4 regions of the Pseudomonas sp. S2_C11 genome follow, and region 3 is predicted to be linked to each of the others. Evidence: predicted binding sites of a transcription regulator. Region 3 holds the regulator's gene; each other region holds the start of a gene.
What was found. Region 3 encodes FliA, which starts transcription of late flagellar genes. Its sites were predicted from a motif close to CTAAAGTTTNNNNNNNNNNNGCCGNTAA; they were not measured.
Positions count from the first base shown of each region.

Region 1: a site for FliA is predicted at 1,150-1,177, ahead of AB4N48_RS01900 (methyl-accepting chemotaxis protein). Genes of this name have one in related genera too.
Region 2: a site for FliA is predicted at 1,663-1,690, ahead of AB4N48_RS07010 (methyl-accepting chemotaxis protein). Genes of this name have one in related genera too.
Region 4: a site for FliA is predicted at 2,454-2,481, ahead of AB4N48_RS10940 (methyl-accepting chemotaxis protein). Genes of this name have one in related genera too.

Region 1 covers NZ_CP162765.1:396,132-399,271, forward strand. The annotation lists gene clpB (ATP-dependent chaperone ClpB) at 1-373, shown strand, start outside; tRNA gene AB4N48_RS01880 (tRNA-Asn) at 671-746, shown strand; tRNA gene AB4N48_RS01885 (tRNA-Pro) at 756-832, shown strand; tRNA gene AB4N48_RS01890 (tRNA-Lys) at 838-913, shown strand; tRNA gene AB4N48_RS01895 (tRNA-Pro) at 1,011-1,087, shown strand; gene AB4N48_RS01900 (methyl-accepting chemotaxis protein) at 1,249-2,874, shown strand; gene AB4N48_RS01905 (NAD(P)/FAD-dependent oxidoreductase) at 3,031-3,140, opposite strand, start outside.
Region 2 covers NZ_CP162765.1:1,516,904-1,520,043, forward strand. The annotation lists gene AB4N48_RS07005 (Na+/H+ antiporter family protein) at 215-1,531, shown strand; gene AB4N48_RS07010 (methyl-accepting chemotaxis protein) at 1,734-3,140, shown strand, end outside.
Region 3 covers NZ_CP162765.1:3,693,422-3,696,561, forward strand. The annotation lists gene AB4N48_RS16690 (protein phosphatase CheZ) at 1-484, opposite strand, end outside; gene AB4N48_RS16695 (chemotaxis response regulator CheY) at 503-874, opposite strand; gene fliA (RNA polymerase sigma factor FliA) at 1,042-1,782, opposite strand; gene fleN (flagellar synthesis regulator FleN) at 1,779-2,609, opposite strand; gene flhF (flagellar biosynthesis protein FlhF) at 2,726-3,140, opposite strand, start outside.
Region 4 covers NZ_CP162765.1:2,413,646-2,416,785, reverse strand. The annotation lists gene AB4N48_RS10940 (methyl-accepting chemotaxis protein) at 691-2,325, opposite strand; gene AB4N48_RS10935 (undecaprenyl-diphosphate phosphatase) at 2,630-3,140, shown strand, end outside.

The DNA of each region.
Region 1 (3,140 bases), 2.7 Mb from region 3:
TCGTGAGGCGCAGCGTGCTGCTGTGATGGACGCGCTGACCTCGCACTTCCGTCCTGAGTTCATCAACCGCGTTGACGAAGTGGTGATCTTCGAGCCGCTGGCGCGGGATCAGATCGCCGGCATTACCGAGATCCAGTTGGGCCGCCTGCGCAGCCGCCTGGCGGAGCGCGAGCTGAAGCTGGAGCTGAGCCCGGAGGCGATGGACAAGCTGATCGCCGTCGGTTACGACCCGGTGTATGGCGCACGTCCTTTGAAACGGGCGATCCAGCGCTGGATCGAAAACCCGCTGGCACAGTTGATCCTGTCGGGTCATTTCATGCCGGGCGACACCGCCACCGGCAAGGTCGAGAACGACGAAATCGTTTTCGGCTAAGCCTCAGCGGCAATGAAACCGGGAAGGCCTCGCATTGCGAGGCCTTTTTTTCGCCAGGCTGTTGAACTCAAAGGAAAAGGCTTGTAAAGTGCGCCCCGCAGTCAGTCACCGGCAGCGTTTCAACCCACCGGGTTGGAATCTGAAATAAGTTGCAAATCATTAACTTGAAAGCAATTTAGGGGGTTGACAGAGGTGTTCTAGGTTGTAGAATAGCGCGCCTCAGACACACGAACGCAGCGATGCGAACGGGTGGCGAGATGCAACAAAGCTTCACCGTTGTAAATTGAAATATGTAGTTCCGTGATAGCTCAGTCGGTAGAGCAAATGACTGTTAATCATTGGGTCCCAGGTTCGAGTCCTGGTCACGGAGCCAATTTCAAACCGGGGTATAGCGCAGTCCGGTAGCGCGCCTGCTTTGGGAGCAGGATGTCAGGAGTTCGAATCCCCTTACCCCGACCATTTTTGGGTCGTTAGCTCAGTTGGTAGAGCAGTTGGCTTTTAACCAATTGGTCGTAGGTTCGAATCCCACACGACCCACCATTTTTGAAACCAGTTTGCGCTGGGATCGAATCTTAAGATCAGAGGCCAAAAGCGCTGATCGAAGAAGGCGATCTTTGAAAGGTCGCCTTTTTTTTACCGGGGTATAGCGCAGTCCGGTAGCGCGCCTGCTTTGGGAGCAGGATGTCAGGAGTTCGAATCCCCTTACCCCGACCATATTGAAAATCCTCGTATCGAAAGATACGGGGATTTTTTTTGCCTGCCGAAAGCTGAATCCCTTCAAGTCGTCATACAACCTGCCGATAGCCCGCTAACACGAGGGGACTGCCAACGCTTCGCCCCTTGATCTGGCCATTACAAGAATAAGGGCGTTCGTCATGTTGCTTCGTCAGTTGAATATTGCTCCCCGGGCTGCCCTGGGATTTGCCCTGATCGCGGTGCTGGTGGCCTTGCTCGGCGTGTTTGCGCTGGGGCAGATGTCGAGCATTCGCGACAGCGAGGTGGCGGTGGAGAACCGCTGGTTGCCGAGCATCCGTGGCGGCGACGAGATCCGCGAACTGATGCTGCGCATCCGCACCATCTCCCTGCGCATGGCGCTCGATCAGGATCCGGCCAATATCGCCACCTATCGCGGCCAGATGGACACCCGCGACAAGGAACTGAGCGAGAAGATCGCCGCCTACGACAAACTGGTCGACACTGCCGAAGGTCAGCAGCTGTATGACCAGTTCAAGAAAACCTTCGCCGCCTATCGCACCGGCATCGCCCAGTCATTCACCCTCGCCGAGCAAGGCAAGCGTGACGAGTTGACCAAATTGTTGCTGGTTGACATGAAGACCGTGGTCGACGGCTCCGGCAAGCAACTCAACGATCTCGCCGATCTGTTCGCCCGCCAGGTCGCCGCCGAAAGCGAGAAGTCCGCCGCGCATTATGAAACCTCGCGGACCATCGTCAGCCTGTTCATTGGTCTGGCAGCGCTGGCCACGGTGGCGCTGGCGATGTTGCTTACGCGCAGTATCGTGCGCCCGCTGAGCAGCGCCGTGGATGCCGCAGAAAGTGTCGCCAAGGGCGATCTCACGCGGCCGATCGAAACCCATGGCAACGACGAAGTCAGCCGCTTGCTCAAGGCCTTGGCAACGATGCAACAGAACCTGCGCGAGACGCTGCAAGGTATCAGCGGCTCAGCCACACAACTGGCCACCGCCGCTGACGAACTGAGCGCCGTCACCGTCGACAGCACCCAAGGCCTGCAGGAGCAGAACAACGAAATCGAACAAGCTGCCACTGCGGTCAACGAGATGACCGCTGCGGTGGAGGAGGTCGCGCGCAACGCGGTGTCGACGTCCGATGCCACGCGCCAGTCCAGTCAATCGGCGCAATTGGGCCAGGAGCGCGTCAGCGAAACCGCCAGCGCGATCAATGCCCTGGCCAGTGATGTGCAAAACACCGGCGAGCTGGTGCAGTCGCTGGCCAATCAATCGCAAGACATCGGCAAGGTTCTGGACGTGATTCGCGCAATCGCTGAGCAGACCAATCTGCTGGCGCTCAACGCTGCCATCGAGGCAGCACGCGCGGGCGAAAGCGGTCGCGGCTTTGCGGTGGTAGCCGATGAGGTGCGCGCGCTGGCGTATCGCACCCAGCAATCGACGCAGGAAATCGAACAGATGGTGCAAGGCATGCGCAGCGGTTCGAGCCAGGCGCTGGAGTCAATGCAGGCCAGCGCATCTCGTGCGGCGAGTACGCTGGTTCTCGCAGAGCGGGCAGGTGAGGCGTTGGTGACGATCACGGCGTCGGTGCACGAGATTCACGAGCGCAACCTGGTGATCGCCAGCGCCGCCGAGGAGCAGGCGCAAGTGGCGCGGGAAGTGGATCGCAATCTGGTGAACATTCGCGACCTGTCGGTACGTTCGGCTGCGGGGGCTGATCAGACCAGCGCATCGAGCCATGAGCTTTCGCAACTGGCCAATGCGCTGCAGGGCATGGTGCGACGCTTTCAGCTCTGATGAACAGAGATCAATTGCAGGCCTTCGCCTGCTGATTTGCGCACAACACGAAACAATGTGGGAGCGAGCCTGCTCGCGAAGGGGCCGGATCATTCAACGACAGTGTTGACAGACCCACCGCTTTCGCGAGCAGGCTCGCTCCCACAGGTTGGCGCTTTAGTGCAGTTTCAGACGCGGTTCGGTGCCACGACCAATCTTGCTCCCCAGCATCAACATCGCTGTGCGAAACGGCCCGTACAGCGCCATCTGGTGCATACGGTACAGCG
Region 2 (3,140 bases), 2.2 Mb from region 3:
CTGCGTACAGGGTTGATTTAAAGTTTGCCGGGGGCGGCTTCGCCACCCAACGGGGATAAATCCCCTCGCCACAGAGCTTTGACAGCGCCGCCACTCTGCGGCACAGTGCGCGCCCTCTAATAAGACCCTTCATACAAATCCGCCGGCCAACCCCGGGCGGACTCATCCTGTCTGGCGGTGTGTTTCCACCCGCAGTGTTTTTTGAGGTAGTGAAATGAATGCAGTCATAGCAGCCGTCGGCGTCATGCTGATCCTCAGCCTGTCGCGCGTGCATGTGGTGATCGCGCTGATCGTCGGGGCGCTGGTCGGTGGCCTGACCGGCGGTCTGGGCATCGACGCAACACTCAAGGCGTTCAACAGCGGTCTGGGCGGCGGCGCGACGGTGGCGTTGTCCTACGCCTTGCTCGGCGCGTTCGCCGTGGCAATCGCCAAGTCCGGCCTGGCTCATGCGCTGGCCGACAAGGCCCTGGCCATGGTGGATCGGCAGCACGCAACCGGCGGCGGTAACGTCAAATGGCTGCTGATCGGCCTGCTGTGGGTGGTGGCGATTGCCTCGCAGAACATCCTGCCGATCCATATCGCGTTCATTCCGCTGCTGGTGCCGCCACTTCTATATGTATTGACCAAGCTGCAACTCGATCGCCGTCTGATCGCCTGCGTCATGACCTTTGGCCTGATCACCCCGTACATGTTTCTGCCGGTGGGTTTCGGCAACATCTTCCTCAACGAAATCCTGCTGGCTAACGTCGCCCGCAGCGGCGTCGACATCAGCGGCATCAATGTCACCCACGCCATGGGCATTCCGGCGCTGGGCATGGTTTTCGGGCTGGCGATGGCGTTTATGAGCTACCGCAAGAAGCGCGTTTATGACCTGGCGAAGATCGAACAGGTCGAGCAGACGGCGGTGCAATACAACCCGCTGAGCCTGATGATTGCCGGTGTGGCCATCGCTTCGGCGTTTGTCGTGCAGTTGCTGTTGGACTCGATGATTATCGGCGCTCTGGTCGGGTTCCTGATTTTCTCGGTGTCGGGCATCGTCAAATGGCGCGAGACCGATGACCTGTTCACCGAAGGCATGAAGATGATGGCGATGATCGGCTTCATCATGATCGCCGCCTCAGGCTTTGCCGAAGTGATGAAGGCCACCGGGCAGGTGCAGACGCTGGTCGAATCGTCGGCGGCCTGGATCAATCACAGCAAAGGCGTCGGGGCTTTGTTGATGCTGCTGGTGGGCTTGCTGGTGACCATGGGCATCGGTTCGTCGTTTTCCACCGTGCCGATTCTCGCAGCGATCTTCGTGCCGTTGTGCGTGCAACTGGGCTTCAGCCCGATCGCCATCGTCTGCATCGTTGGCACTGCCGGTGCGCTGGGCGATGCCGGTTCGCCGGCCTCGGACTCGACCCTCGGCCCGACCTCGGGCCTGAACATCGACGGCCAGCATCACCACATCTGGGACACCGTCGTGCCGACCTTCCTGCACTACAACCTGCCGCTGCTGGTGTTTGGCTGGATCGCGGCGATGGTTCTCTAAAAAATCCACAATTGCCCCATGTGGGAGCGAGCCTGCTCGCGAAGGCGTCGTGTCAGTCGACACACAGGTTGCTGAGCCAACGCTTTCGCGAGCAGGCTCGCTCCCACAGGGGGGGCGGCGATGTTTCAAGACTCAACTTTTGCCCCGGCGTGCCGTTAAAGCCTTTAACCACGCCAACAAAATCAAAAGAGTGAGTCCCCCGATGCGCCTGAGTCTCAAGGCTAAAGTCCTGTCCCTTGCCGTTCTGCCGGTGCTGCTCTTTGCGCTGGTCATCAGCGTGACCACGCTGTTCATCCTCCAGGAACAGGCGCGCAAGGAGGTCGAACAGACCCGCGAGCGGCTGCTCGGCGACGCCAAGGCCACCCTGCAAAGTTACGTCGCCGTGGCCATGACCACGATCAAACCGCTGTACGACGCCGCCGCACCGGGCGACGACGCGGCGCGGGCGCAGGCGATCAAGTTGCTCTCGGGCATCCGCTACGGCAAGGACGGCTACTTCTTCGGCTACGACTCCGAAACCGTGCGCCTGTTCAAGGCCAACGACCCCGATGGCGTGGGCAAAAGCTTCAAGGACAACCGCGATCCGAACGGCGTCTACGTCAACCTCGGCCTGGTCAAAGTGGCCAAGGACGGCACCCACTATTTGCAATACAGCTCACCGCTGCCGGGTAACGCCAAGGTGCTGGTGCCGAAACTCGGCTACACCGAATACCTGCCGAAGTGGGACATGGCGGTCGGTACTTCGGTCAACCTCGACGGCATCGAAGCGCAAGTGGCGCAGGTCGAGGCGCAAGTGCAGGAGCGCGTGCAAGGCGTGGTGCTGAGCATTGTCGGCGTTGCGGTGCTGGTGCTGTTGGTGATCGCGGCGGCGGGCATGCTGCTGGCCAACACCATTCTGCGCCCGCTGACCCTGATGAAAGCCAACCTCGATGATATCGCGGCGGGCGAGGGCGACCTGACCCGACGCCTGAACATCACCAGCCAGGACGAACTCGGCGAACTGGCCGGCTCGTTCAATCGTTTCGTCGACAAGATCCACGGCCTGGTGCGGCAGATCACCGAGATGACCACGCAACTGACCGGTCTGGTCACCCAGGTCTCGGAACAGGCGCAGCGTTCCGATCAGGCCATGGAGCGTCAGCGCCACGAAACCGATCAGGTCGCCACGGCGATCAACGAAATGTCCGCCGCCGCCCAGGAAGTCGCCAAGAGCGCACAGAACGCCGCCGTCGCCGCTCAGCAGACCGACGAAGAAGGCCAGAGCGCCAAGCGCGTGGTCGCAGGCAGCATCAAGCAGATTCATGCATTGGTCGACGACATCCGCAACAGCGGCGTGTCGCTGGACAGCCTGCAGCAGGACGTCAGTTCGATTGTCGGCGTGCTTGGGGTGATTCGTTCGATTGCCGAGCAGACCAACTTGCTGGCGCTCAACGCCGCGATCGAAGCGGCGCGCGCCGGTGAGGCCGGTCGTGGCTTTGCGGTGGTTGCGGACGAAGTACGCGCACTGGCCAGCCGCACGCAGATCAGCACTCAGGAAATCCAGGGCATGATCGACCGCTTGCAGGCCGGCACGCAGCAGGCGGTCGAAGCGATGCGCCGTTCCAGCGAG
Region 3 (3,140 bases):
CCGCACGGTTGTCCGTGCTGCTGCGTGACAGAAAACCGTCGACCCGGCGCGCCAGTTCACGGAACTCTTCAGCCCCGACCTCGCGACGCATGAAGCGGCCCCAATCGGCGCTCAACGTCTGCGCTTCATCAGCCAGACTGTTGACCACCGGCGTGGCGCTTTCCACCAGATCCATGGTGCGGTTGGCCGCGGCTTCCGTCAGCTTGACCACATAGCCCAGGCGTTCGGTGGCGTCGGTGATTTGCGACACTTCCTCGGCCTGCGGCATGTGCGGATCGATCTGGAAATTGACGATCGCACTGTGCAGTTCACGTGTGAGCTTGCCCACTTCCTGATACAGGCCGCGGTCACGGGTCTGATTGAGCTCATGGATCAGTTGCACCGCGTCGCCGAACTTGCCTTTTTCAAGGCTCTCGACCAGTTCGACCGCGTGTTTTTTCAGGGTCGATTCGAAATCGCCCTGTGATGATTCGTTATGCTCCATAGCTCCCCCGCGCATTCATCAGCCGATGCGTTCGAAAATCTTCTCGATTTTGTCTTTCAACGCTTGAGCCGTGAAAGGTTTGACTACGTAACCGTTCACACCGGCCTGAGCGGCCTCGATGATCTGCTCGCGCTTGGCTTCAGCAGTCACCATCAACACCGGGAGGTGCTTGAGTTTCTCATCGGCGCGCACGTGACGCAGCAGGTCGATACCGGTCATGCCCGGCATGTTCCAGTCCGTTACCAGAAAGTCGATGCTGCCGCTGTTGAGCACCGGAATGGCAGTGGTGCCATCGTCGGCCTCGACGGTGTTGGTGAACCCAAGATCGCGCAGCAGGTTCTTGATGATCCGCCGCATCGTTGAGAAGTCATCAACGATGAGGATTTTCATGTCTTTGTTCAATTCGACCTCCAAGCAGTCTTAAACGCGCCCAGCACCTGGACGCGCCACTTCAATCAATCGGCGCAGCACTTAAAGTTTGTCTGGAGCACAACGGATCGAGACCGGCGCCGCTTATCACCGCACCAGCCTCGTTTCGCAGTGTCCCCACACTGCCTTCAGCGCGCTCGCCACTCCCCCAAACGCCCCCGCAGACGGGCCGCGCACTGGCTGTGTAACTGGCTGACCCGCGATTCACTGACGCCAAGGACTTCACCGATTTCCTTGAGGTTCAGCTCTTCGTCGTAGTACAGCGCCAACACCAGTCGCTCACGCTCCGGCAAATTGGCAATCGCGTCCGCCAGCGCCGCCTGAAAGCGTTCATCTTCCAGATCGCGTGACGGCTCCATATGAGCACTGGCGCCATCCTCGTGCAGCCCTTCGTGTTCGCCGTCCTGCAAGAGGTCGTCGAAACTGAACAGGCGACTGCCCAAGGTGTCATTCAGAATCCCGTAGTAATCGTCGAGACTCAATTGGAGTTCGGCCGCAACCTCGTGATCTTTAGCGTCACGGCCGGTTTTAGCTTCAATCGAGCGAATCGCGTCGCTGACCATCCTGGTATTACGGTGAACCGAGCGTGGTGCCCAATCCCCTTTGCGCACTTCATCGAGCATCGCGCCGCGGATTCGAATGCCCGCGTACGTTTCGAAACTGGCGCCTTTGCTGGCGTCGTATTTGGTCGAGACTTCCAGCAAACCGATCATCCCGGCCTGGATCAGGTCTTCGACCTGCACGCTGGCCGGCAGGCGCGCCAGCAAGTGATAGGCAATGCGCTTGACCAGTGGCGCGTAACGCTCGATCAATTCGTATTGCGCGTCACGCGCCGACTTTTTGTAAAGATTCATGCCACTGGCGGTCATATCACAGGCCCTGCGGTTTGCTGCACGAGACGCTCGACGAAAAATTCCAGATGCCCGCGCGGGTTGGCGGGCAGCGGCCAGGTATCGACCTTCTGGGCGATGGCTTTGAAGGCCAGTGCGCACTTGGAACGGGGAAAGGCTTCGTAGACGGCGCGCTGCTTCTGCACTGCCTTGCGCACGCTTTCGTCGTATGGCACGGCGCCGACGTATTGTAGGGCGACGTCGAGGAAGCGATCCGTGACCTTGGTCAACTTGGCGAACAGGTTGCGCCCTTCTTGCGGGCTCTGCGCCATGTTGGCCAGCACGCGGAAGCGGTTCATGCCGTAGTCGCGGTTGAGCAACTTGATCAGCGCGTAAGCGTCGGTGATCGAAGTCGGCTCGTCGCAGACCACCAGCAACACCTCTTGCGCGGCACGAACGAAACTGACTACCGAGTCACCAATACCCGCAGCGGTGTCGATCACCAGCACGTCGAGATTGTCGCCGATGTCGCTGAACGCCTGGATCAGGCCGGCATGTTGCGCCGGGCTCAGGTGCACCATGCTCTGCGTGCCGGAGGCCGCCGGCACGATGCGAATCCCGCCCGGGCCTTGCAACAGCACGTCGCGCAGTTCGCAACGGCCTTCGATAACGTCGGCCAGTGTGCGCTTGGGTGTCAGCCCCAGCAGAACGTCGACGTTCGCCAGGCCCAGGTCGGCGTCCAGCAGCATGACCCGACGGCCAAGCTCTGCCAGCGCCAGCGACAAGTTCACTGACACGTTAGTCTTGCCGACGCCACCTTTGCCGCCGGTCACCGCGATCACCTGTACGGGATGCATGCTGCCCATGTTATTTCTTTACCTTGTCTTGCATAGACGGAGGCCACATTACTGGCTGCGCGTTCCTGATCGGAACAATGCGTGGCAGACCATCGATGTAGGTACAAAAACTGTTCATGATTACCTCAGCCAACCTGCTTGGTCGGGCTGTGATAGATATCAGCGAACATGTCAGCCATGGCTTCTTCGCTGGGTTCTTCCTGCATTTGCACGCTGACGGCGCGGCTGACCAGTTGATGACGGCGCGGCAGATGCAGATCATCCGGAATCCGTGGGCCATCGGTCAGATACGCGACCGGCAATTCATGACTGATCGCCAGGCTCAACACTTCGCCGAGACTGGCCGTTTCATCCAGTTTAGTCAGGATGCAGCCGGCCAGCCCGCAACGCTTGTAACTGTGATAAGCGGCGGTTAGAACCTGTTTCTGGCTGGTGGTTGCCAGGACCAGATAATTTTTTGAGCGAATGCCACGCCCGGCCAGGCTCTCAAGCTGCATGCGCAACGCCGGATCACTGGCTTGCAGGCCGGCAGTATCGATC
Region 4 (3,140 bases), 1.3 Mb from region 3:
AAGCGCAGTGATCTGCGATCAAAAGCCCCTCACCCTAACCCTCTCCCGGAGGGGAGAGGGAACTGATCGCGTTGTTTGGTCGAGGTACGCCGACCTGGAATATCGCGTCGAACGCAGATCATGAAAAGCGCAGTGATCTGCGATCAAAAGCCCGACCCTAACCCTCTCCCGGAGGGAGAGGGAACTGATCGCGTTGTTTGGTCGAGGTACGCCGACCTGGAATATCGCGTCGAACGCAGATCATGAAAAGCGCAGTGATCTGCGATCAAAAGCCCGACCCTAACCCTCTCCCGGAGGGAGAGGAAACTGACCGCGTTGTTTGGTCGAGGTACGCCGACCTGGAATATCGCGTCGAACGCAGATCATGAAACGCCCAGTGATCTGCGATCAAAAGCCCTTCACCCTAACCCTCTCCCGGAAGGAGAGGGAACTGACCGCGTTGTTTGGTCGAGGTACGCCGACCTGGAATAACGCGTCGAACGCAGATCATGAAAAGCCCAGTGATCTGCGATCAAAAGCCCCTCACTGTAGAGACCTCTCCCGGAGGGGAGAGGGAACTGATCGCGTTGTTTGGTCGAGGTACGCCGACCTGGAATAACGCGTCGAACGCAGATCATGAAAAGCGCAGTGATCTGCTCCCTCTCCTCGGGGAGAGGGCTGGGGTGAGGGGGGGCTCACCTCGGTGACCGGTCAGACCCGGAACTGGCGCAGCAACCCGTTGAGCTGTTCGCTCAGTTGCCCAAGCCGCAGGCTGGCTGCACTGGACTGCTCAGCCGCCAACGCGGTGCTATGGGAAAGCCCGGCCGCCTGGGTGACGTTCTGGTTGATGTCCTCAACCACCTGCGCCTGTTGCAGCGTAGCGCTGGCAATCGACGCATTGAGACCGTTGAGATTACGTAACGCCTGGCCAATCGCATTAAGGCTCGCTCCGGCCAGTCCCGCCTGTTCAATGGTCAGTTGCGAGGCCTTGCTGCTGTCGCCGATCACCTTCACCGCAGCCTCCGAATGATTCTGCAAACGCTCGATCATCGACTGAATCTCCGCCGTCGATTTCTGCGTACGCTGGGCCAGCAAGCGCACCTCATCGGCGACTACGGCGAACCCGCGACCCTGTTCTCCCGCGCGCGCCGCTTCAATCGCCGCGTTCAAGGCCAGCAGGTTGGTCTGTTCGGCAATCGAACGAATCACCTCCAGCACGCTGCCAATCTGCGTACTCTCCGCCGCCAGGGTGCGGATCACTTCCACCGCTTGATCAATCGTGCCCGAGAGCTTGTCGATCTGTTGCAGGCTGCCGTCAATATTGATCTGCCCCTGTTGCGCCTGCGCTTCGGCATCGCGCATTTCTGCGGCGGCGTGTTCGGCGTTTTTCGCCACGTCCTGCACGCCGTAGGTGACTTCGTTGATCGCTGTGGCCACCAGTTCCATCTGCTGCGACTGCTGCTGGCTGCGCTGCTGCGCCTGCGAGGCATCGTTACCCAGCTCGCTGGAAGACTGGCCCAAAGCGCTGGCCGAGACCTGCAGATCACCAATCACTCGGCGCAGCTTGGCCGTGAAGGCATTGAAATGATGGGCCAGTTCGGTGACTTCATCCTTGCCATGGGTATCGAGGCTGCGGGTCAGGTCGCTTTCGCCGCTGGCGATGTTGGCCATCGCATTCACGGTTTCCTGCAACGGACGGACGATGCTGCGTGCGATCAGAATCACCAGCAGCGCCATGATCAGCGCAATCGCCAGGCCGATGGCCGACGCCTTGATCATCTGCCCCTGGAATTCGGCTTGCACATCGTCGACATACACGCCGGAGCCGATCACCCAGCCCCACGGCTCAAACAGCTTCACATAAGAGGTCTTGGCAACGGGATCAGTCGCTCCCGGCTTCGGCCAGCGATAATTGACCATGCCCGCGCCTTTGGCCTTGGCGATGGCGACCATTTCGTTGAACACCGCAAAGCCGTCCGGGTCGCGGATCGCCGAAAGGTTCTGGCCTTCAAGTTTGGGGTTGGTCGGGTGCATGACCATCACGGGCGTGAGGTCGTTGATCCAGAAGTAGTCGCTCTGGTCGTAGCGCAGGCCACGGATCGCGGTCAGCGCCTGCTTTTGCGCCGCGTCCCTGGTCAGGGTGCCAGCGGTCTCAAGACCTTGGTAATAGGTGAGCAGGCCGCTGGCGGTCTGCACCACGTGCTGGGTTTTCTGCGCCTTGGCGTGGTAGAGGTCGTCATGGATCTGCTTGAGCATCAGCACGCCCAAGGTCAGCAACATGACCACCGCCACGATCAAGATGAGCCACAAGCGTCGGCTGATCGACACACTGCGCAAGCTGTTCATAACGCTGTCACTCCGGATTCTTGTTCTTGTAATAAACGATCGCCAGCATCCAGCCACCGCTGTGGGCTCGCGATTGCGCGACTTGAGCCGCCTAACGCGGGGAGCGCTATTAAGGCTTGTCTGTTAGGATTTCGGCCCCGCGCGCGAAAACCTGAATCCGGTTTTGATATTTCACGGAATTTTTACCGTTTCGTGTGGATCCTGTGCGCGCGCAATCGCTACAGCTTTTACCGGCTACGCTGGACGCAGTGAACGAAAAAATACTATCGGGGCATGCCCGCGTGCATCGCTCTTTGGGGGATTGATGGATCTTTGGACCGCCTTGCAGGCACTGATTCTAGGAGTTGTAGAAGGGCTGACGGAGTTTTTGCCCATTTCGAGCACCGGACACCAGATCATCGTCGCCGACTTGCTGAACTTCGGCGGCGAGCGGGCCATGGCGTTCAACATCATCATTCAGCTCGGCGCGATCCTCGCGGTGGTCTGGGAGTTTCGGCGCAAGATCCTCGACGTGGTGATCGGCCTGCCGACCCAGCCGAGCGCACGACGTTTTACCGCCAACCTGCTGATCGCCTTCCTGCCGGCCGTAGTGCTCGGCGTAATTTTTGCCGATCTGATCCACGAATATCTGTTCAACCCGATCACCGTGGCGGCGGCGCTGGTCATCGGCGGGATCATCATGTTGTGGGCCGAACAGCGTCAGCATGAGGTGCATGCCGAAACCGTCGACGAGATTCGCTGGACCGACGCGTTGAAAATCGGCTTCGCGCAATGCCTGGCGATGATTCCCGGCACCTCGCGTTCCGGCTCGACGA